3 regions of the Streptomyces sp. NPDC002784 genome follow, and region 1 is predicted to be linked to each of the others. Evidence: predicted binding sites of a transcription regulator. Region 1 holds the regulator's gene; each other region holds the start of a gene.
What was found. Region 1 encodes HrcA, which represses chaperone genes, less so after heat shock. Its sites were predicted from a motif close to TTNGCACTCNGNNNNNCNGAGTGCNAA; they were not measured.
Positions count from the first base shown of each region.

Region 1 (6,564 bases):
CCCCGGTCCGGGACGGCCCGAGCGGGACCGGGACTGGCTCCACCGGGGTGCCCTGTCCTTCCTCGCCGAGGCCTCGGACCTGCTCGCCGGACAGCTCGACGAGGATCTGGTCGCCGCCCTCACCGGGCAGCTGCTGGTGCCCCGGCTCGCCGACTGGTGCGCGGTGTGGCTGGAGGACGAGTTCACCGGGCGCGGCCGGTCCCCGCACGGCACCCCGGGCGCCGGGCCCCGCCTCGCCCGGGTCTGGCACGGCAGCGAGAACCGCATCGAGGACCTGCGCCGGGCACTGGAGAAGGAGCCGCCGCACCCGCCGGACGACCCGGGCTCCGGGCCCGTGCCGCACCCGTGGCCCGGCCAGGCGCTGGGGGAGCACGAGCCGGTCGGCACGGCCCTGGCGTACCGCCTGGTCGCGGGCGGCCGGCCGCTGGGCACGCTCGTGATCGGGCAGTCCGGACCCGAGGGGTTCCCCGACGAGGTCACCGGGCTGGTGGAGGACCTCGGCCGGCGGGTGGCGCTGGCCATCGGCGCGGCCCGGCAGTACGCCCGCCAGGCCACCATCAGCGCGGTCCTCCAGCGCGGGCTGCTGCCCGGCGCGGTCGCCGAGATCCCGGGCGTGCGCAGCGCCCTCGTCTACGAGCCCTGCGACAAGGGCGGCCCGAGCGGCGACTTCTACGACGTCTTCCCGGCCGGCGCCGGCCGCTGGTGCTTCGCCGTGGGCGACGTCCAGGGCAAGGGCCCGGAGGCGGCGGTGGTGATCGGCCTGGCCCGCCCCTGGCTGCGGCTGCTGGCCCGCGAGGGGTACCGGGTACCGGACGTGCTGGACCGCCTCAACCAGCTCCTCCTCGACGACGCCACCGAGGCCGCCGACGCCCGGGCGCGCGCCCTGGTCGGCCCGGCGGCACCGGGCGACGGCCCGCAGACCCGTTTCCTGTCCTTGCTCTACGGCGAGCTGGTCCCCTTCGACGGGGGCGTGCGCTGCACCCTCGCCTCCGCCGGGCATCCGCTGCCGCTGCTGCTCGGGCCCGACGGGGGCGTCCGCACGGTCGCGCGGCCGCAGACCCTGCTCGGGGTCATCGAGGACGCCACGTACACCAGTGAGACCTTCGCGCTGGGGCCCGGGGACAGCCTGCTGTGCGTGACGGACGGGGTGACGGAGCGGCGCAGCGGATCGCGCCAGTTCGACGACGGCGACGGGCTCGCTGCCGCGCTCGCCGGGTGCGCCGGGCTCAGCGCGCAGTCGATCGCCGAGCGGATCCGGCGGCTCGTGCACGACTTCGGGGGACGGCCGCCGGAGGACGATCTGGCGCTGCTGGTGCTCCAGGCCGAGTAAGGGCGCGGGGTGCTGGACAATGGAACGCATGCCTTCCGCACTCCCCGACGGCGAGCCGGTCCCCGACGACGGCGCGCTGCCCGCCGCCGCGCTCGCCGGCGCCGCCGACCGCCCGCTCGGGTTCTATCTGCACGTCCCCTACTGCGCGACCCGCTGCGGGTACTGCGACTTCAACACCTACACCGCGACCGAGCTGCGCGGCACGGGGGGCGTGCTGGCGTCCCGCGACAACTACGCGGACACCATGACCGACGAGATCCGGCTCGCCCGCAAGGTCCTCGGCGACGACCCCCGCGAGGTCCGGACGGTCTTCGTGGGCGGCGGTACGCCGACCCTGCTGGCGGCGGACGATCTGGTCCGGATGCTGCACGCGATCCGCGACGAGTTCGGCCTCGCGCCGGACGCCGAGATCACGACGGAGGCGAACCCGGAGTCGGTGGACCCGGCGTACCTGTCGGCGCTGCGGGAGGGCGGGTTCAACCGGATCTCCTTCGGCATGCAGAGCGCGAAGCGGCATGTGCTGCAGGTGCTGGACCGCACGCACACGCCGGGGCGGCCGGAGGCATGCGTGGCGGAGGCCCACGCGGCGGGCTTCGAGCAGGTGAACCTGGACCTGATCTACGGCACGCCCGGCGAGACGGACGACGACTGGCGGGCCTCGCTGGACGCGGCGATCGGCGCCGGCCCCGACCACATCTCCGCGTACGCCTTGATCGTCGAGGAGGGCACGCAGCTGGCCCGCCGGATCCGCCGGGGCGAGGTCCCGATGACCGACGACGACGTCCACGCCGACCGCTACCTGATGGCGGAATCCGTGCTGTCGTCGGCGGGCTTCGACTGGTACGAGGTCTCGAACTGGGCGACCTCGGAGGCGGGCCGGTGCCGGCACAACGAGCTGTACTGGCGCGGCGCCGACTGGTGGGGGGCCGGTCCCGGGGCGCACTCGCACGTGGGCGGGGTGCGCTGGTGGAACGTGAAGCATCCGGGGGCCTACGCGGCGGCCCTGGCGGCGGGCCGGTCCCCGGGCGCCGGCCGGGAGCTGCTCCCGGCGGAGGACCGCCGCGTCGAGCGGATCCTGCTGGAGCTGCGCCTGCGTGAGGGCGTCGCGCTGTCCCTGCTGCACGAGGCGGGCCTGGCGGCCGCCCGGCGGGCACGGGCGGAGGGGCTGCTCCAGGAGGGCCCCTACGAGGAGGGCCGCGCGGTACTGACGCTCCGGGGGCGGCTGCTGGCGGACGCGGTGGTCCGGGACCTGGTGGACTGATCGCTCCCAAGGCGGGTCCCGGCGCCCTCGGGGCGTCAGGCCCCGCCGCTGTCCGTGACGAAGTCGATCAGTTCCTCGACTCTCCCCAGCAGCTCCGGCTCCAGGTCCTTGTACGAGTTCACCCGCGCCAGAATCGCCTGCCACACCGCGCCCGTGTTCTCCGACGGCCACCCGAGCGCCCGGCACACGCCCGTCTTCCAGTCCTGCCCGTGCGGCACCCGCGGCCAGCCCGGGATGCCCAGGGACGACGGCTTCACCGCCTCCCAGATGTCGATGTAGGGGTGGCCCACGACCAGCGCGTGATCGCTGGTCACCTGCTGTGCGATGCGCCACTCCTTGGTGCCGGGCACGAGGTGGTCCACCAGCACCCCCAGCCGCGCGTCCGGCCCCGGCGCGAACTCCGCCACGATGCCCGGCAGGTCGTCGACGCCCCCCAGGTACTCCACCACCACGCCCTCGACGCGCAGGTCGTCGCCCCAGACCTTCTCCACCAGTTCCGCGTCGTGGCGGCCCTCGACGTAGATCCGCCCGGCGCGGGCGACCCGCGCGCGTGCCCCGGGCACGGCGACCGAGCCGGAGGCGGTACGGGCGGGGCGTGCCGGAGATCCCGAGGACGGGCGTACCAGCGTCACCGCCCTGCCCTCCAGCAGGAACCCGCGCGGCTCCAGCGGGAACACCCGGTGCTTGCCGAAGCGGTCCTCCAGGGTCACCGTGCCCGCCTCGCAGCGGATCACCGCTCCGCAGAAGCCGGTGCCGGGCTCCTCGACCACCAGGCCGGGCTCCGCCTCGACCTCGGGGACCGGCTTGGGCTTCTTCCACGGCGGGGTCAGGTCCGGAGAGTACTGGCGCATTCGGATGACGATAGGAGAAGCGCCGGACCAGGTCCTACGACACGCCGAAACGGGCCGCCAGCGCGTCCCGCTGCGCCCGCACGAACGCCGCGTCCACCACCGCCCCGTGACCGGGCACGTACAGCGCGTCCTCGCCGCCCAGCGCCAGCAGCCGGTCCAGCGCCGCCGGCCACCGCGACGGTACGGCGTCCGGGCCGGCCTGGGGGTCGCCCGACTCCTCCACCAGGTCGCCGCAGAAGACGACCTCCGGGGAGCCGGGGACCAGGACCACCAGGTCGTGGGCCGTGTGGCCGGGGCCCACGTTCGCCAGCAGGACCTGGCGGCCGGGGCCGAGGTCCAGGGTCCACTCGCCGGAGACGTGATGCCGGGGCGGCGTGAGGACGTCCACCGCCTCGTCGGCCGCGCGCGCGTCCAGCCCGTGGCGCACCGCGTCCGCGCGCAGCGCCGCCCGGCCGTGCGGCCCGTACACCGAGTCGATGCCCACCGCGCCGTAGACCTCCGCCTCCGCGAACGCCGCGGCCCCGAGGACATGGTCGAAGTGGGGATGCGTCAGCGCGAGATGCGTCACACGGTGACCGGCGAGCGCCTCCGCCCGCATCCGCAGCCGGGCCCCCTCGGCCAGGCTCGACCCGGCGTCGACCACCAGCGCCTTACCCTCTCCGACGACCAGGCCCGCCGTACAGTCCCAGCCGGGCAGCCGGCACCGGCCCACCCCGGCCGCGACCCGCTCCCATCCCAGCTCTTCCCAAGTCACCGTCATACCGCGACGCTAGCTGTACGACCCATCACAGCAGGACCGACCTTGCCCGGGGAGTGCCCCACCGCCGTACACTGGGCCGGGAACGCTGGCACTCGGGCGGACCGAGTGCCAGGCGAAGGGCCCCGGGGGACTGGGGGTGCGACTTCTGGAGGTGTGCGCGGATGCTGAGTGAACGCAGGCTGCAGGTGCTGCGCGCCATCGTCCAGGACTACGTGGGCACCGAGGAGCCGGTGGGGTCGAAGGCCCTGACCGAGCGGCACAACCTCGGCGTCTCCCCGGCGACCGTCCGCAACGACATGGCGGCGCTGGAGGACGAGGGCTACATCGCCCAGCCGCACACAAGCGCCGGGCGCATCCCGACCGACAAGGGCTACCGGCTCTTCGTCGACAAGCTGGCCGGCGTCAAGCCGATGACCGCGCCCGAGCGGCGGGCCATCCAGAACTTCCTGGAGGGCGCCGTCGACCTCGACGACGTGGTGGCCAGGACGGTACGGCTGCTCGCGCAGCTCACCCGGCAGGTCGCCGTCGTGCAGTATCCGTCGCTCACCCGGTCCACCGTGCGCCATGTCGAGCTGCTCTCGCTCGCCCCCGCGCGCGTGATGCTGGTGCTGATCACGGACACCGGGCGGGTCGAGCAGCGGATGGTCGACTGCCCCGCGCCGTTCGGCGAGGCGTCCCTGGCCGATCTGCGGGCCCGGCTGAACAGCCGGATCGCGGGCCGGCGCTTCACCGATGTGCCGACCCTCGTCGAGGACCTCCCCGAGGGCTTCGACATGGAGGATCGCGGCACGGTCTCGGCCGTCCTCTCCGCGCTGCTGGAGACGCTGGTCGAGGAGAACGAGGAGCGGCTGATGATCGGCGGCACCGCCAATCTCACCCGCTTCGGACATGACTTCCCCCTCACCATCCGGCCCGTCCTGGAGGCACTGGAGGAGCAGGTCGTGCTCCTCAAGCTCCTTGGCGAGGCCGGGGATTCGGGCATGACCGTACGCATCGGTCACGAGAACGCCTACGAGGGACTCAACTCCACGTCCGTGGTCTCGGTCGGCTACGGTTCGGGCGGCGAGGCAGTCGCCAAGCTCGGCGTGGTCGGACCGACCCGCATGGATTACCCGGGAACGATGGGAGCGGTACGCGCAGTGGCACGGTACGTCGGACAGATCCTGGCGGAGTCGTAAGTGGCCACGGACTACTACGCCGTTCTCGGCGTGCGTCGCGACGCGTCGCAGGAAGAGATCAAGAAGGCCTTCCGGCGGCTCGCGCGCGAGCTGCACCCGGACGTCAACCCCGATCCGAAGACCCAGGAGCGGTTCAAGGAGATCAACGCCGCTTACGAGGTGCTCTCGGACCCGCAGAAGAAGCAGGTCTACGACCTCGGCGGCGACCCGCTGTCCCAGGCGGGCGGCGCGGGCGCCGGCGGCTTCGGCGCGGGCGGCTTCGGGAACTTCTCGGACATCATGGACGCGTTCTTCGGTACGGCGTCGCAGCGCGGGCCGCGCTCGCGCACCCGCCGGGGCCAGGACGCCATGATCCGGCTGGAGATCGAGCTCGACGAGGCCGCCTTCGGCACCACGAAGGACATCCAGGTCGACACGGCGGTCGTCTGCAACACCTGCAGCGGCGAGGGCGCCGCGCCGGGGACCTCCGCGCAGACGTGCGACATGTGCCGCGGGCGCGGTGAGGTGTCGCAGGTGACGCGGTCCTTCCTGGGCCAGGTCATGACCTCGCGGCCGTGTCCGCAGTGCCAGGGCTTCGGCACCGTGGTGCCGACGCCGTGCCCGGAGTGCGCCGGTGACGGCCGGGTGCGGTCCCGCCGTACGCTCACGGTCAAGATCCCGGCCGGTGTCGACAACGGCACGCGGATCCAGCTCGCCGGTGAGGGCGAGGTGGGCCCGGGCGGCGGTCCGGCCGGTGACCTCTACGTCGAGATCCACGAGCTGCCGCACGCGCAGTTCCAGCGGCGCGGCGACGATCTGCACTGCACGGTGACGCTCCCGATGACGGCGGCGTCCCTCGGCACCAAGGTGCCGCTGGAGACCCTCGACGGCCTGGAGGAGGTCGACATCCGCCCGGGCACCCAGTCCGGCCAGTCGATCCCGCTGCACGGCCGGGGCGTCACGCATCTGCGCGGCGGCGGCCGGGGCGACCTGATCGTCCACGTCGAGGTCCAGACCCCGAACAAGCTCGACCCGGAACAGGAGCGTCTGCTCCGCGAACTGGCCAAACTGCGCGGCGAGGAACGGCCCCAGGGCCAGTTCCAGCCGGGGCAGCAGGGGTTGTTCTCGCGGTTGAAGGATGCTTTCAACGGGCGCTGACGCGGGGTGGAGGCGCTGTCGCGGGATGCCTTCGGCGGGCGCTGACG
Region 1 is NZ_JBSFVD010000021.1:69,279-75,842, reverse strand. Features, by position in the region: gene ACWD1Z_RS29120 (SpoIIE family protein phosphatase) at 1-1,330, shown strand, start outside; gene hemW (radical SAM family heme chaperone HemW) at 1,359-2,591, shown strand; gene ACWD1Z_RS29110 (DUF3097 domain-containing protein) at 2,627-3,442, opposite strand; gene ACWD1Z_RS29105 (MBL fold metallo-hydrolase) at 3,477-4,202, opposite strand; gene hrcA (heat-inducible transcriptional repressor HrcA) at 4,364-5,380, shown strand; gene dnaJ (molecular chaperone DnaJ) at 5,381-6,517, shown strand.

Region 2 (6,564 bases), on a different contig from region 1:
CCGTACCTTCCAGGGCCACCTGGGTGAGCAGCGGTGGGTGAAGCGGTTCACGGCGAAGGGGGCGCCGGGGGCGTATCTGCGGGTGATCGAGCCGGGTGTGGTGCGGGCGGGCGACGCGATCGAGATCCTGCGCCGGCCGGACCACGAGGTGACGGTGGCGCTGCAGTTCCGGGCGGTCACCACGCAGCGGGAGCTGCTGCCGCGGCTGCTGCCGGCGGGCGAGGCGCTGCACCCGGAGTCGCTGGCGGCGGCACGCAAGTACGTGTCGCGGTACGGCGTCTGACGTAGCGTCCGGCGGCGAGGTGGGCAGGTCCTGGGGAGGAGCCGGGCGCGGAGCGGATGCGCCCGGTCCGGGTCACTAATCTTGCGTCATGACAACGGCTCTCATCACGGGATCGACCGCGGGCATCGGCGCCGCCTTCGCACGGCGGCTGGCCGCCGACGGACACAACCTCGTCCTCGTCGCACGGGACACCAAGCGGCTGCGCGAGCAGGCGACCGAGCTGCACGACCGGCACGGCATCGAGGCGGAGGTCCTGACCGCGGACCTGGCGACGGACGAGGGCATCGAGGCGGTGGCCGCCCGGCTCGCCGACCGCAGGAACCCCGTCGACCTGCTGATCAACAACGCCGGTTTCGGCAACAAGGGCCGCTATCTCGACGTCTCCATGGCCGACGAGCTGAAGATGCTCAAGGTGCACTGCGAGGCGGTGCTGCGGCTGACGTCCGCGGCGGCCGAGGCGATGCGCGAGCGGGGCCGGGGCGGGGTCGTGAACGTCGCCTCGGTCGCCGCCTTCGTGCCGCGCGGGACCTACGGCGCCTCCAAGGCGTGGGTCGTGCAGTTCACCCAGGGCGCGGCGCGCGACCTGGCCGGCAGCGGCGTCCGGCTGATGGCGCTGTGCCCCGGCTTCGTGCGCACCGAGTTCCATGAGCGGGCCGGGATGGGCACGGACAACATCCCCGGCTGGATGTGGCTGGACGCCGACAAGCTGGTCGCGTCCGCCCTGGACGATCTGGCGCGGGGCAGGACGGTGTCGATCCCCGACCCCCGGTACAAGGTGCTGATGGGCGTCACGAAGGTGGTGCCGCGCGGGATGCTCGGCGGGCTCAGCTCCCGGACGGGACGCAAGTACGGGCCGCAGTAGGGGCGCGAGTCCGGCCGAGCGGAGACAATGGAGCTGTTCGACCGGACCCTCGGGGGACGGAGGCGACGCCATGACGTTCGTACAGCTCATCGACTGCAGGACAAGCCGGTTCGACGAGATGGACCGGCTGATGGACACGTGGGTCGAGCAGACCAAGGGGAAGCGGACCGCGACGCACAGCGTGATCGGCAAGGACCGGTCCGACGCGTCGCACTTCATCGAGATCGTGGAGTTCCCGTCGTACGAGGAGGCGATGCGGAACTCGGATCTCCCGGAGACCGGCCGGATCTTCCAGGACATGGTCGCCCTCTGCGACGAGACGCCGACGTTCACCGATCTGGACGTCGTGCGGGACGACCAGCTGGCCGAGGCGACCGTGCGGCGGTTCTTCGAGGAGGTAGCCGGGAAGGACGATGCCCCGACGCTGAACGACGTGCTCATCGAGGACTATCACGACCACGATCCCGCCAACCCGCAGGACACCATCGGCATCGACGCGATGCGGCGCGAGGTGCGGATGTGGCGCGACGGCTTCGACTTCACGTTCACGATCGAGGACCAGCTGGCCCAGGGCGACCTGGTGTGCACCCGCTGGGCCTTCGACGGCCGGCACACGGGCGACTTCATGGGCATCGGGGCCACCGGACGGCAGGTGTCCATGACCGGGTGCACCATCCACCGCTGCACCCCGGAGGGGAAGATCGCCGAGGGCTGGTGGCAGTACGACCGGCTGGGGCTGATGGAGCAGCTGGGCGCGCTGGAGGGGCTGGAGCGGTAGGCAACGCGAAGGCCCGGCACCCCCAGGGGTGCCGGGCCTCAGTGCTGACGTGCGTCAGTGGGAGTGGCCGTGGCTGTGGCCGTGACCGGCGGCCGGCTCCTCCTCTTCCTTCTTCTCGACGACCAGGGTCTCGGTCGTGAGGAGGAGGGAGGCGATGGAGGCGGCGTTCTCCAGGGCGGAGCGGGTGACCTTCACCGGGTCGATGACGCCGGCCTTGACCAGGTCGCCGTACTCGCCGGTGGCGGCGTTGAAGCCCTGGCCCTTGTCGAGCTCGGCGACCTTGGCGGTGATGACGTAACCCTCCAGGCCGGCGTTCTCGGCGATCCAGCGCAGCGGCTCGACGACCGCGCGGCGGACCACGGCGACACCGGTGGCCTCGTCGCCGGTCTTGCCGAGGCCGCCCTCGAGCACCTTGGCGGCGTGCACCAGAGCGGAGCCACCACCGGAGACGATGCCCTCCTCGACCGCGGCGCGGGTCGCGGAGATGGCGTCCTCCAGACGGTGCTTCTTCTCCTTCAGCTCCACCTCGGTGGCGGCGCCGACCTTGATCACGCACACGCCGCCGGCCAGCTTCGCGAGGCGCTCCTGGAGCTTCTCGCGGTCCCAGTCGGAGTCGGTGTTCTCGATCTCGGCCTTGATCTGGGCGACGCGGCCCGCGACGTCCTCGGCGTTGCCGGCGCCGTCGACGACGGTCGTGTCGTCCTTGGTGACCGTGACACGGCGGGCGGAGCCCAGCACGTCCAGGTCGGCCTGGTCGAGCTTGAGGCCGACCTCCTCGGAGATGACCGTGGCGCCGGTGAGGACCGCCAGGTCCTGCAGCATCGCCTTGCGGCGGTCACCGAAGCCGGGGGCCTTGACCGCGACCGCGTTGAAGGTGCCGCGGATCTTGTTCACGACCAGGGTCGACAGGGCCTCGCCCTCGACGTCCTCGGCGATGATCAGCAGCGGCTTGGAGGCACCCGACTGGATGACCTTCTCCAGCAGCGGCAGCAGGTCCTGGATGGAGGAGATCTTGCCCTGGTTGATGAGGATGTACGGGTCCTCCAGGACGGCCTCCATGCGCTCCTGGTCCGTCACGAAGTACGGCGACAGGTAGCCCTTGTCGAAGGCCATGCCCTCGGTGAAGTCCAGCTCCAGACCGAAGGTGTTGGACTCCTCGACGGTGATGACACCGTCCTTGCCGACCTTGTCCATCGCCTCGGCGATCAGCTCGCCGACCTGGCTGTCCTGGGCGGACAGACCGGCGACGGCGGCGATGTCGGACTTCTCGTCGATCGGGCGCGCGGTGGCGAGGAGCTCCTCGGACACGGCGGCGACGGCCGCGTCGATGCCCTTCTTCAGCAGCGCCGGGGAGGCACCCGCGGCGACGTTCTTCAGGCCCTCGCGGACGAGCGCCTGGGCCAGCACGGTGGCGGTGGTCGTACCGTCACCCGCGATGTCGTTGGTCTTGGTCGCCACCTCCTTCACCAGCTGGGCGCCGAGGTTCTCGTACGGGTCGTCGAGCTCGACCTCGCGGGCGATGGTGACGCCGTCGTTGGTGATGGTGGGGGCGCCGAACTTCTTGTCGATGACGACGTTGCGGCCCTTGGGGCCGATCGTCACCTTGACCGTGTCGGCCAGCTTGTTGACGCCGCGCTCGAGGGCGCGACGGGCGTCCTCGTCGAACTTCAGGATCTTCGCCATGACAGCGGGAGCCCTCTCGGATCGGTGGGTTCTCAAAAAGAAACTGCGCCCCGGGCGCCCGGCTTCTTATGTGGTCGCGGGGGCCAGGGGCGCAGCTGGAAAAACTGTGAGGTTGTGGTTACTTCTCGATGATCGCGAGCACGTCGCGAGCCGAGAGGACGAGGTACTCCTCGCCGTTGTACTTCACCTCGGTGCCGCCGTACTTGCTGTACAGCACGATGTCGCCGGTCTTGACGTCGAGCGGCAGACGGTCGCCGTTCTCGAAGCGGCCCGGGCCCACGGCAAGGACGACGCCCTCCTGGGGCTTCTCCTTGGCGGTGTCCGGGATGACCAGGCCAGAGGCGGTGGTCTGCTCAGCGTCGAGCGGCTGGACCACAATGCGGTCCTCGAGCGGCTTGATGGCAACCTTGGAGCTGGTGGTCGTCACGATCCGACCTCCCCCTTCGGAGATCTCACGGGGTTAACTGTCTGAGGTGGCGACCAGGTGGATCCGTCGTCGCGGGTGCCGGACCTGCCCGTCGCGTAGTTGGCACTCTCCAGTGGGGAGTGCCAGACCTGAGACTATGACCGTGATTAGCACTCGGTCAAGCGGACTGCTAATGCCGACGGCTCGGCGCGGCGCGTCACAGGTAGTTCTCGAGCCTGCCGACCCTCAGTCCCCGCTCCCGGATCTCCCCCAGCAGCCGCCGTGTCCGCTCCACCAGCGGCACCCCCGTCGGGTCGTCCGAGGGCAGCGAGACGATGTCGCCGGGGCGCAGGCGGTGGGGGCCCTCGGTGTAGGCCAGCCGGCCGTCGCCGCCCATCGCCGCCCGCCACAGCACCACCGCCGAGATCCCGCAGCCGGCCGCCGCGCGGAGCGTGGTCGTGTCGTACGTGCCGTGCGGGGGGCGGAAGAGGCGGGGGCGGATGCCGAAGCGGGCGCGCAGCTTGTCCTGCTGGCCGCAGATCTCGGCGCGCTGCCCGGCGTACGGCAGGCCGCGCAGGGCCCGGTGGTCGAGGGTGTGGTTCTGGATCGACGCGCCCACCGACTGCAGCCGCGCGAAGTGGCCGTAGCCCGGGCCGACCACGCTGTCCGTGAGGAACATGGCGACCGGCAGCCGCCGCGCGCGGACCAGGTCGACGAACCGGGGGTCCTGCTCGGCGCCGTCGTCGTAGGTGAGGAAGACGACCCGGTCGTCGGTGGCGACATGCTGCACGACCGGCGGCAGAACGGCCCCGGGCGGCCCCTGGGGCGGCCGGTCCGAGGGGCCCGCGGCCTGGGCGCAGCCCGTCAGGAGGACGGCCGCCACCGCCCCGGCCAGCGGGCCCCGGGGCCTCACAGGTAGTCCTCGAGACGGGCCACCGCGTACCCCTCGGCGGTGATCCTGTCGAGGAACCGGCGGATCATGTCGGGCATGGTGCCCTTCCAGTGCTCCTTGCCCCGGAAGTGGCTGAGCACGATGTCGCCGGGGTGGATGTCCCGGTCCCACTCGCGGTACTCCCAGCGGTCGACGAAGACCTCCTCGTTCCACAGGGGCACGTGCGTGATGCCGCACGCCTTGGCGGCGCGCAGGGTGTTGGCGTTGTAGTTGCCGAAGGGCGGCCGGAAGAGGTCGGGCCGGGTGCCGTACCGCTTCTCGATCACGTCCTGCATGCCGCAGATCTCGCGCTTCTGGCGGGCGTAGGACAGGCCGGGCATGAAGGGGTGATGGAGGGTGTGGTTGTGCAGGCCGACCCCTCGGTCGCGCATCCGCTTGAAGTAGGCGTAGTCCTCCTTGACCAGGTAGTCGCTGAGGAAGGCGGTGTACGGGATCCGCAGCTCGGTCATCATCCGCAGGAACGCCGGGTCCTTCTCGGCGCCGTCGTCGATGGTGAGGAAGACGATCTTCCGCTCGGTGGGGACGGTGGTGAAGACCGGCGGGAGGTTGCGTTGGGTGTGCCCGTCGACCTCGAAGCCCTTGCGGGTGGTGATCCTCGGCTTCTTCGCGGGCGGGGCGGGGGCTGTCAGCGGGACCTTGGCCAGGCCCCAGCGTTTCGCGGCGGCGGCCCGGGCCGCGGCGGTGGCGCGCAGCTGGGTGGCGTAGGAGTCCAGGGCGCGGGCGGGCGGTGCCAGCAGGGGCTGCTGGCCGGGGGCCGGGCGGGACGCGGTGCCCTGGGCGCAGCCGGAGGCGATGGCGGCGACGGCGAGCACGGCGATTCCGCCGCGGATCCGGGCCCCTCGCACGGACCGTTTTTTATCATTTTGTACTACTACTCGCATGGGATCGGATCCTCCCAGCCGCCCCCTGCGACGCCCGGCCGACACCGCCGCCGCGGGCGTACCGTCCACCGACTGGCCCACAATGACCCGGTGAACGACCTCGCTCCCCTCCTCACCCCCGAGGGCCGCGCCCTCCTCGACGCGGTGCGCGGCACCGCCCCCGCCGACGAACTCGCGGTCGCCACCCGGCTGCGCCGGGACCACCCCGCGGACCTGGTGTCGGCGGCGCTCGGCCAGGCGCGGCTGCGGCAGCGGGCGGAGGCCAAGTTCGGCGCCGAGGACGCGGGGCGGATGTTCTTCACGCCGAACGGCGTCGAGCAGTCGACGCGGGCGAGTGTGGCCGCGTACCGGGCCGGGCGCCTGCGGGAGCTCGGCGTCACCTCCGTCGCGGACCTGTGCTGCGGGATCGGCGGCGACGCGGTCGCGCTGGCCCGGGCCGGGATCCGGGTGCTGGCGGTGGACCGGGACCCCCTGACGGCGGCCGTCGCCCGCGCCAACGCCGACGCGCTCGGGCTGGCCGGCCTCATGGAGGTGCGCGAGGCGGACGTCACGGAGGTCGACACGGCCGGTTACGACGCCGTGTTCGTCGATCCGGCGCGGCGCGGCGGCCGGGGCCGCATCTTCGATCCCGAGGCGTACTCGCCTCCCCTGTCCTGGGCCGTCCAGGCGGCCCTGAAGGCCCCGCACGCCGCCCTGAAGGTCGCCCCCGGCATCCCGCA
Region 2 is NZ_JBSFVD010000001.1:679,960-686,523, forward strand. Features, by position in the region: gene ACWD1Z_RS03035 (MOSC domain-containing protein) at 1-283, shown strand, start outside; gene ACWD1Z_RS03040 (SDR family NAD(P)-dependent oxidoreductase) at 372-1,145, shown strand; gene ACWD1Z_RS03045 (ester cyclase) at 1,216-1,923, shown strand; gene groL (chaperonin GroEL) at 1,978-3,606, opposite strand; gene groES (co-chaperone GroES) at 3,725-4,033, opposite strand; gene ACWD1Z_RS03060 (polysaccharide deacetylase family protein) at 4,230-4,925, opposite strand; gene ACWD1Z_RS03065 (polysaccharide deacetylase family protein) at 4,922-5,845, opposite strand; gene ACWD1Z_RS03070 (THUMP-like domain-containing protein) at 5,936-6,564, shown strand, end outside.
Region 2: the regulator HrcA is predicted to act here: its motif matches at 4,180-4,206, upstream of groES (co-chaperone GroES).

Region 3 (6,564 bases), on a different contig from region 1:
CCGTCTCGGCACCCTCGCCCTGGAACGCCTTGAGGAAGTCGCCGTTCAGGCCGACCGAGCCGACGGTGATGGCGGGCCTGCCGGTCAGCTTCTTGGTCCAGCCGGCCAGGTTCAGGTCCGATCCCTCGAACTCGGGGAGCCAGTAGCGGCGGGTGGAGGCGTGGAAGGCGTCGACACCGGCCGCCGCGAGCGGGGCGAGGATGGCCTCCAGCTCCTCCGGGGTTTCGGCGAGGCGGGCGTCGTAGGCGTCCTGCTTCCACTGCGAGTAGCGGAAGATGACGGGGAAGCCGGGCGAGACGGCGGCGCGGACGGCGGCCACGATCTCCGCGGCGAACCGGGTCCGGGCCACCGGGTCACCGCCGTAGGCGTCGGTGCGACGGTTGGTGCCCGCCCACAGGAACTGGTCGATCAGATAGCCGTGCGCGCCGTGCAGTTCGACGCCGTCGAAGCCGATCCGCTCCGCCGCGGCGGCGGCCTCGGCGAACGCGCCGATGACGTCGTCGAGGTCCTGCTGGGTCATGGCCTTGCCGGTGACCTCGTCGGCGCCGACGCGCAGACCCGAGGGGCCGACCGCGGGGGCGTCCGCGAACGGCGGCTCGCCCTGGCGGCGGACCATGCCGATGTGCCACAGCTGCGGCACGATCGTGCCGCCCGCCGCGTGCACCGCGTCGGCGACCTTCGCCCACCCCGCGAGCTGCTCGGCCCCGTGGAAGCGCGGCACCCGGTCGCTCTGGCCGGCCGAGTCATGGCCGACGTACGTCCCCTCGGTGACGATCAGGCCGACACCGGCGGCGGCCCGGCGGGCGTAGTACGACACCACGTCCTCGCCCGGGACGCCGCCCGGCGAGAACATCCGGGTCATCGGCGCCATGACGATGCGGTTGGGCACGGTCAGGCCGTTGATCGAGGTCGGGCGGGAGAGGATCTCGGCGGCGCGCGAGGCGGCCTCGGATGCGGCGACGGTCACGTGGGGGCTCCTTGAGGGGGTACCGACGGGTATGTGCGCGTGCATTTACCACACCTCGGTGTCAACCTCCGGGACCCCGCCCCCATTCCCCCCGACCGGGAAATGACCGTATGACCCAGCCCACGAACACGCCCGAGGGCGGCACCCCCTGACGAACAGGGAGTGCCGCCCTCGGCAGAACGACGACCGACCGGAGTCGATCAGAAGTCCATGTCACCGCCCGGCATGCCGCCCGGAGCGGCCGCGGCGGCCTTCTCCGGCTTGTCGGCGATGACGGCCTCGGTGGTGAGGAACAGCGCCGCGATGGAGGCGGCGTTCTGCAGCGCGGAACGCGTCACCTTCGCCGGGTCGATGATGCCCTCGGCGATCATGTCGACGTACTCACCGGTCGCGGCGTTCAGGCCGTGGCCGACGGGCAGGTTGCGCACCTTCTCGACGATGACGCCGCCCTCGAGACCACCGTTGACGGCGATCTGCTTGAGCGGGGCCTCCAGCGCGAGCTTCACGGCGTTGGCGCCGGTCGCCTCGTCGCCCGAGAGGTCGAGCTTCTCGAAGACCGAGGAGGCCTGCAGCAGGGCCACGCCACCACCGGCGACGATGCCCTCCTCGACGGCCGCCTTGGCGTTGCGCACGGCGTCCTCGATGCGGTGCTTGCGCTCCTTGAGCTCCACCTCGGTGGCGGCACCGGCCTTGATGACGGCCACGCCGCCGGCCAGCTTCGCCAGACGCTCCTGCAGCTTCTCCCGGTCGTAGTCCGAGTCGCTGTTCTCGATCTCGGCGCGGATCTGGTTGACCCGGCCCTGGACCTGCTCCGAGGAGCCGGAACCGTCGACGATCGTGGTCTCGTCCTTGGTGATGACGACCTTGCGGGCCTTGCCCAGGAGGTCGAGGGAGGTGTTCTCCAGCTTGAGACCGACCTCCTCGGAGATGACCTCGCCGCCGGTGAGGATGGCGATGTCGTTCAGCATCGCCTTGCGGCGGTCGCCGAAGCCCGGGGCCTTGACGGCGACGGACTTGAAGGTGCCGCGGATCTTGTTGACGACCAGGGTCGACAGGGCCTCGCCCTCGACGTCCTCGGCGATGATCAGCAGCGGCTTGCCCGACTGCATGACCTTCTCCAGCAGCGGGAGCAGGTCCTTGACCGAGGAGATCTTGGAGTTGGCGATCAGGATGTACGGGTCGTCGAGGACGGCCTCCATACGCTCCATGTCGGTGGCGAAGTACGCCGAGATGTAGCCCTTGTCGAAGCGCATACCCTCGGTGAGCTCCAGCTCCAGACCGAAGGTCTGGGACTCCTCGACGGTGATGACGCCTTCCTTGCCGACCTTGTCCATGGCCTCGGCGATGAGCTCGCCGATCTGGGTGTCGGCGGCGGAGATGGAGGCCGTGGAGGCGATCTGCTCCTTGGTCTCGACGTCCTTCGCCTGCTCCAGCAGGGCGGCGGAGACGGCCTCGACGGCCTTCTCGATACCGCGCTTCAGGGCCATCGGGTTGGCACCGGCGGCGACGTTGCGCAGGCCCTCGCGGACCAGCGCCTGGGCGAGAACGGTCGCCGTGGTCGTACCGTCACCAGCGACGTCGTCCGTCTTCTTGGCGACTTCCTTGACCAGCTCGGCGCCGATCTTCTCGTACGGGTCCTCGAGCTCGATCTCCTTGGCGATGGAGACACCGTCGTTGGTGATCGTGGGGGCGCCCCACTTCTTCTCGAGGACGACGTTGCGGCCCTTGGGGCCGAGCGTCACCTTCACGGCGTCCGCGAGCTGGTTCATGCCGCGCTCGAGGCCGCGCCGCGCCTCCTCGTCGAACGCGATGATCTTGGCCATGTGAAGTGGTCCCTCCAGGACTGGGGGTGATTCCTTCGGACCGCGCCCGCGCCCGCGACGGACGGCTCGCCGGCCTGTGGTTCCTTGCCCCACCTGGCCTGCGGGCCTCACCGACCCGGTCCTTCGTTGTCACTCTCACCTTCAGAGTGCTAACGCCAATGATTAGCACTCGGGGTAGGCGAGTGCAAGCGGCTCTCGGGGATCGGGCCCCCTGTGTGCGGTTCTCATGCGGTTGCCGTCGGGTCCGCCGGGCACACGGAAGGGCTCGCACCCGGGGGGTTGGTCCCCTTGGTGCGAGCCCTTCAGCGGAAGACGTAGCTTGCGGTTCGTTGGTCGCGCGTTCAGGCAGATACGCGAACCATGTCGGCCTGCGGGCCCTTCTGGCCCTGCGAGATCTCGAACTCGACCCGCTGGCCCTCTTCCAGGGTGCGGTACCCGTCCATCTGGATCGCGCTGTAGTGGACGAAAACATCCGCACCACCGTCGACCGCGATGAAGCCGTACCCCTTCTCCGCGTTGAACCACTTGACGGTGCCCTGAGCCATGCCTAACTCCCCTATTACTGGCCCTTGCACAGATCCGCACTTCGCGGATCCGGGTCAGACCTCACCCCCCACGGTTTGGGGGCGTGCGCCGGAACGCGTCGACCGCGGCTGAATGTATCTGTCCAACTGCCGTCTGCAACAGGTCAATCGGACGAGAATTCTGGACGCGCACAGTCCGGAATGTAGTGAGAATTCGCCCGAACTCAGGGCAAGTCGGGCTCCATAAAAGGAGCAGATGACGCAAAAGGCGCGCACACTTTGGCTACTTCTCGTCGCATAGGGCTTCAGTACTCATATGCGCCCGGCATGCGAAGTGCGACGGGTTCCCCAACTGTACCGCGCTCAACCAAGCAGAATTGCCCCCTCCGTTTGTCTTACGGAGAGGGCAATTCGATGAACTCAGGGTAACGCGCCTTACCGACGGTAACGATCAGCCGCCGGCCACCGCCGGAATGATGGAAACTCCGGCGCCGTCGGGGGTCGCCGTCTGCAGGCCCTGCTCGAAGCGGACGTCGTCGTCATTGACGTACACATTCACGAAGCGGCGCAGCTTGCCCTGGTCGTCCAGGACCCGGGCGGCGATTCCGGTGTGGTTCTTCTCCAGGTCGGCGATGACCTCGGCGAGGGTGCCACCCTCGGCCGTCACCTCGGCGGCACCACCGGTGTAGGTGCGCAGGATGGTGGGGATGCGGACGTTGACGCTCATGAGTCGAGGCCAGCCTCTCGGAAGGAGTCGAGGTTCGGGCGGATCGTCGCGGTGAGGCCGGTGCCGGCCACCGCGTCGAGGGTCTTGAGGCCGTCGCCGGTGTTGAGGACGACCGTCGTCCTGGTGGGGTCGAGCAGGCCGTTCTCGATCAGCTTGCGCGTCACGCCCACCGTCACGCCGCCCGCCGTCTCCGCGAAGATCCCCTCGGTCCGGGCCAGCAGCTTGATCGCGTCGACCACCTGCTCGTCGGTCACGTCCTCCACCGCGCCGCCGGTGCGCCGGGCGATGTCCAGGACGTAGGGCCCGTCGGCCGGGTTGCCGATGGCCAGCGACTTGGCGATGGTGTTCGGCTTCTGCGGCCGGACCACGTCGTGGCCCGCCTTGTAGGCCACCGACACCGGCGAGCACCCCTCGGCCTGCGCGCCGAAGATCTTGTACGGCCTGTCCTCGACGAGCCCGAGCTTGATCAGCTCCTGCAGACCCTTGTCGATCTTCGTCAGCTGCGAGCCGGACGCGATCGGCACGACGATCTGGTCCGGGAGCCGCCAGCCGAGCTGCTCGCAGATCTCGTACGCCAGGGTCTTGGAGCCCTCCGCGTAGTACGGCCGCAGGTTGACGTTGACGAAGCCCCAGCCCTCGCCGGCCGGGTCGCCGATCAGCTCGGAGCAGAAACGGTTCACGTCGTCGTAGTTGCCCTCGATGCCGACCAGCTCGCCGCCGTACACCGCGGCCATCACGACCTTGCCCTGCTCCAGGTCGTGCGGGATGAACACGCAGGAACGGAAGCCGGCGCGGGCCGCGGCGGCGCCGACGGCACCGGCCAGGTTGCCCGTCGACGAGCAGGAGAGCGTGGTGAAGCCGAAGGCACGGGCGGCCTCCAGGGCCTGGGCGACGACCCGGTCCTTGAAGGAGTGCGTCGGGTTGCCGGAGTCGTCCTTCACATACAGACCGCCGGTCACGCCGAGTTCGCGGGCCAGGTTGTCGGCCTTGACGAGCGGGGTCCAGCCGGGGTTGAGGTTGGGCTTGCCGGCCACGTCCGAGGGGACGGGCAGCAGGGGCGCGTAACGCCAGATGTTCGCGGGTCCCGCTTCGATGCGCTTGCGGAGTTCCTCGGTGTCGTACGCCGAGAAGTCGTAGGCGATCTCCAGCGGGCCGAAACACTCCTCGCACGCGAAGACCGGGCCGAGCGGGACGCGGTGTCCGCACTCCCGGCAGCTCAGGGCGGCGGCGGGACCGAGATCGACAGTGGTGTTCCCGGTGCTTGCGACAGTCTGCACAGCCATGTGAGGCGAGGCCCTTTCTCCTCATCTTCCTCACGACGCATCTCGCCGTGAGACGGATTTGGCACCTTCCCTAGCCGGGAGCCTCGCGTGAACGAGACCGGCTGGAGGGTTGCCGGGGCTTCATCGGGCCGTATCCCTCTGCCCCTCTGGATGAGCGGTATGAAGTTGTGAACGCCGGGTCGGCCAGGACATGCGATGGTCACCCGCGTTGTTCAAGACTGTAACCGACGACCGGGACAGTTGAGATAGTCGTCCGAACGGCGAGATGGATCACAAACAGCGGATCACAAGCGAAGGAGCCGCCTACGTGCTGGAAGAAGTCGAGCGCTGGCTGAGCACCCGCTCCTGGTCGGTGACCGATCGCCCGCTCCACCAGATCATGGCCGCGAAGCGCAGCTCGGGCCAGTCCGTCTCCGTCGTGCTGCCCGCGCTCGACGAGGAGGAGACGGTCGGCGACATCGTCGCCGTCATCCGGCACGACCTGATGCACCAGGTCCCGCTGGTCGACGAGATAGTCGTCGTGGACTCCGGGTCCACCGACCGCACCGCCGAGGTCGCCGCGGCGGCCGGGGCGACGGTCGTGCACCGGGACGCGATCCTGCCGCGGCTGCCCGCCGTGCCCGGCAAGGGCGAGGTGCTCTGGCGCTCGCTGCTGGTCACCCGCGGCGACATCGTCTGCTTCATCGACGCGGACCTGAAGGAGTTCTCCTCGGACTTCGTCTCCGGCATCGTCGGCCCGCTGCTCACCGACCCCGGCGTGGACCTCGTCAAGGCGATGTACGACCGCCCGCTCATGGTGTCCGACGGGCGCGCCCCCGGCACGACGGCGGCGGGCCAGGGCGGCCGGGTCACCGAGCTGATGGCCCGCCCGCTGCTGAACATGCACTGGCCGCAGCTCGCCGGCTTCGTGCAGCCGCTCGGCGGGGAGTACGCGGCCCGCCGCTCCCTGCTGGAACAGCTCCCCTTCCCCGTCGGCTACGGCGTGGAGCTCGGCATGCTGGTCGACGCGCTGCACCTGGCCGGCCTCGACGCGCTGGCCCAGGTCGACGTCGGGGTGCGCAAGCACCGGCACCAGGACGGCCAGGCGCTCGGCCGGATGTCCGCCGCGATCTACCGCACGGCCCAGCTCCGGCTGGCCCGCGGACACCTCATCCGCCCCGCGCTCACCCAGTTCGAGCGCGGCGAGGACGGTTTCGAGCCGCGGACGTACTCGGTGGACACCGAGGAACGGCCGCCGATG
Region 3 is NZ_JBSFVD010000004.1:128,665-135,228, reverse strand. Features, by position in the region: gene ACWD1Z_RS10570 (NADH:flavin oxidoreductase) at 1-967, opposite strand, end outside; gene groL (chaperonin GroEL) at 1,168-2,790, opposite strand; gene ACWD1Z_RS10560 (cold-shock protein) at 3,132-3,335, opposite strand; gene ACWD1Z_RS10555 (MoaD/ThiS family protein) at 3,766-4,041, opposite strand; gene thrC (threonine synthase) at 4,038-5,324, opposite strand; SAM riboswitch class I at 5,343-5,481, opposite strand; gene ACWD1Z_RS10545 (glucosyl-3-phosphoglycerate synthase) at 5,632-6,564, shown strand, end outside.
Region 3: the regulator HrcA is predicted to act here: its motif matches at 2,953-2,979, upstream of groL (chaperonin GroEL).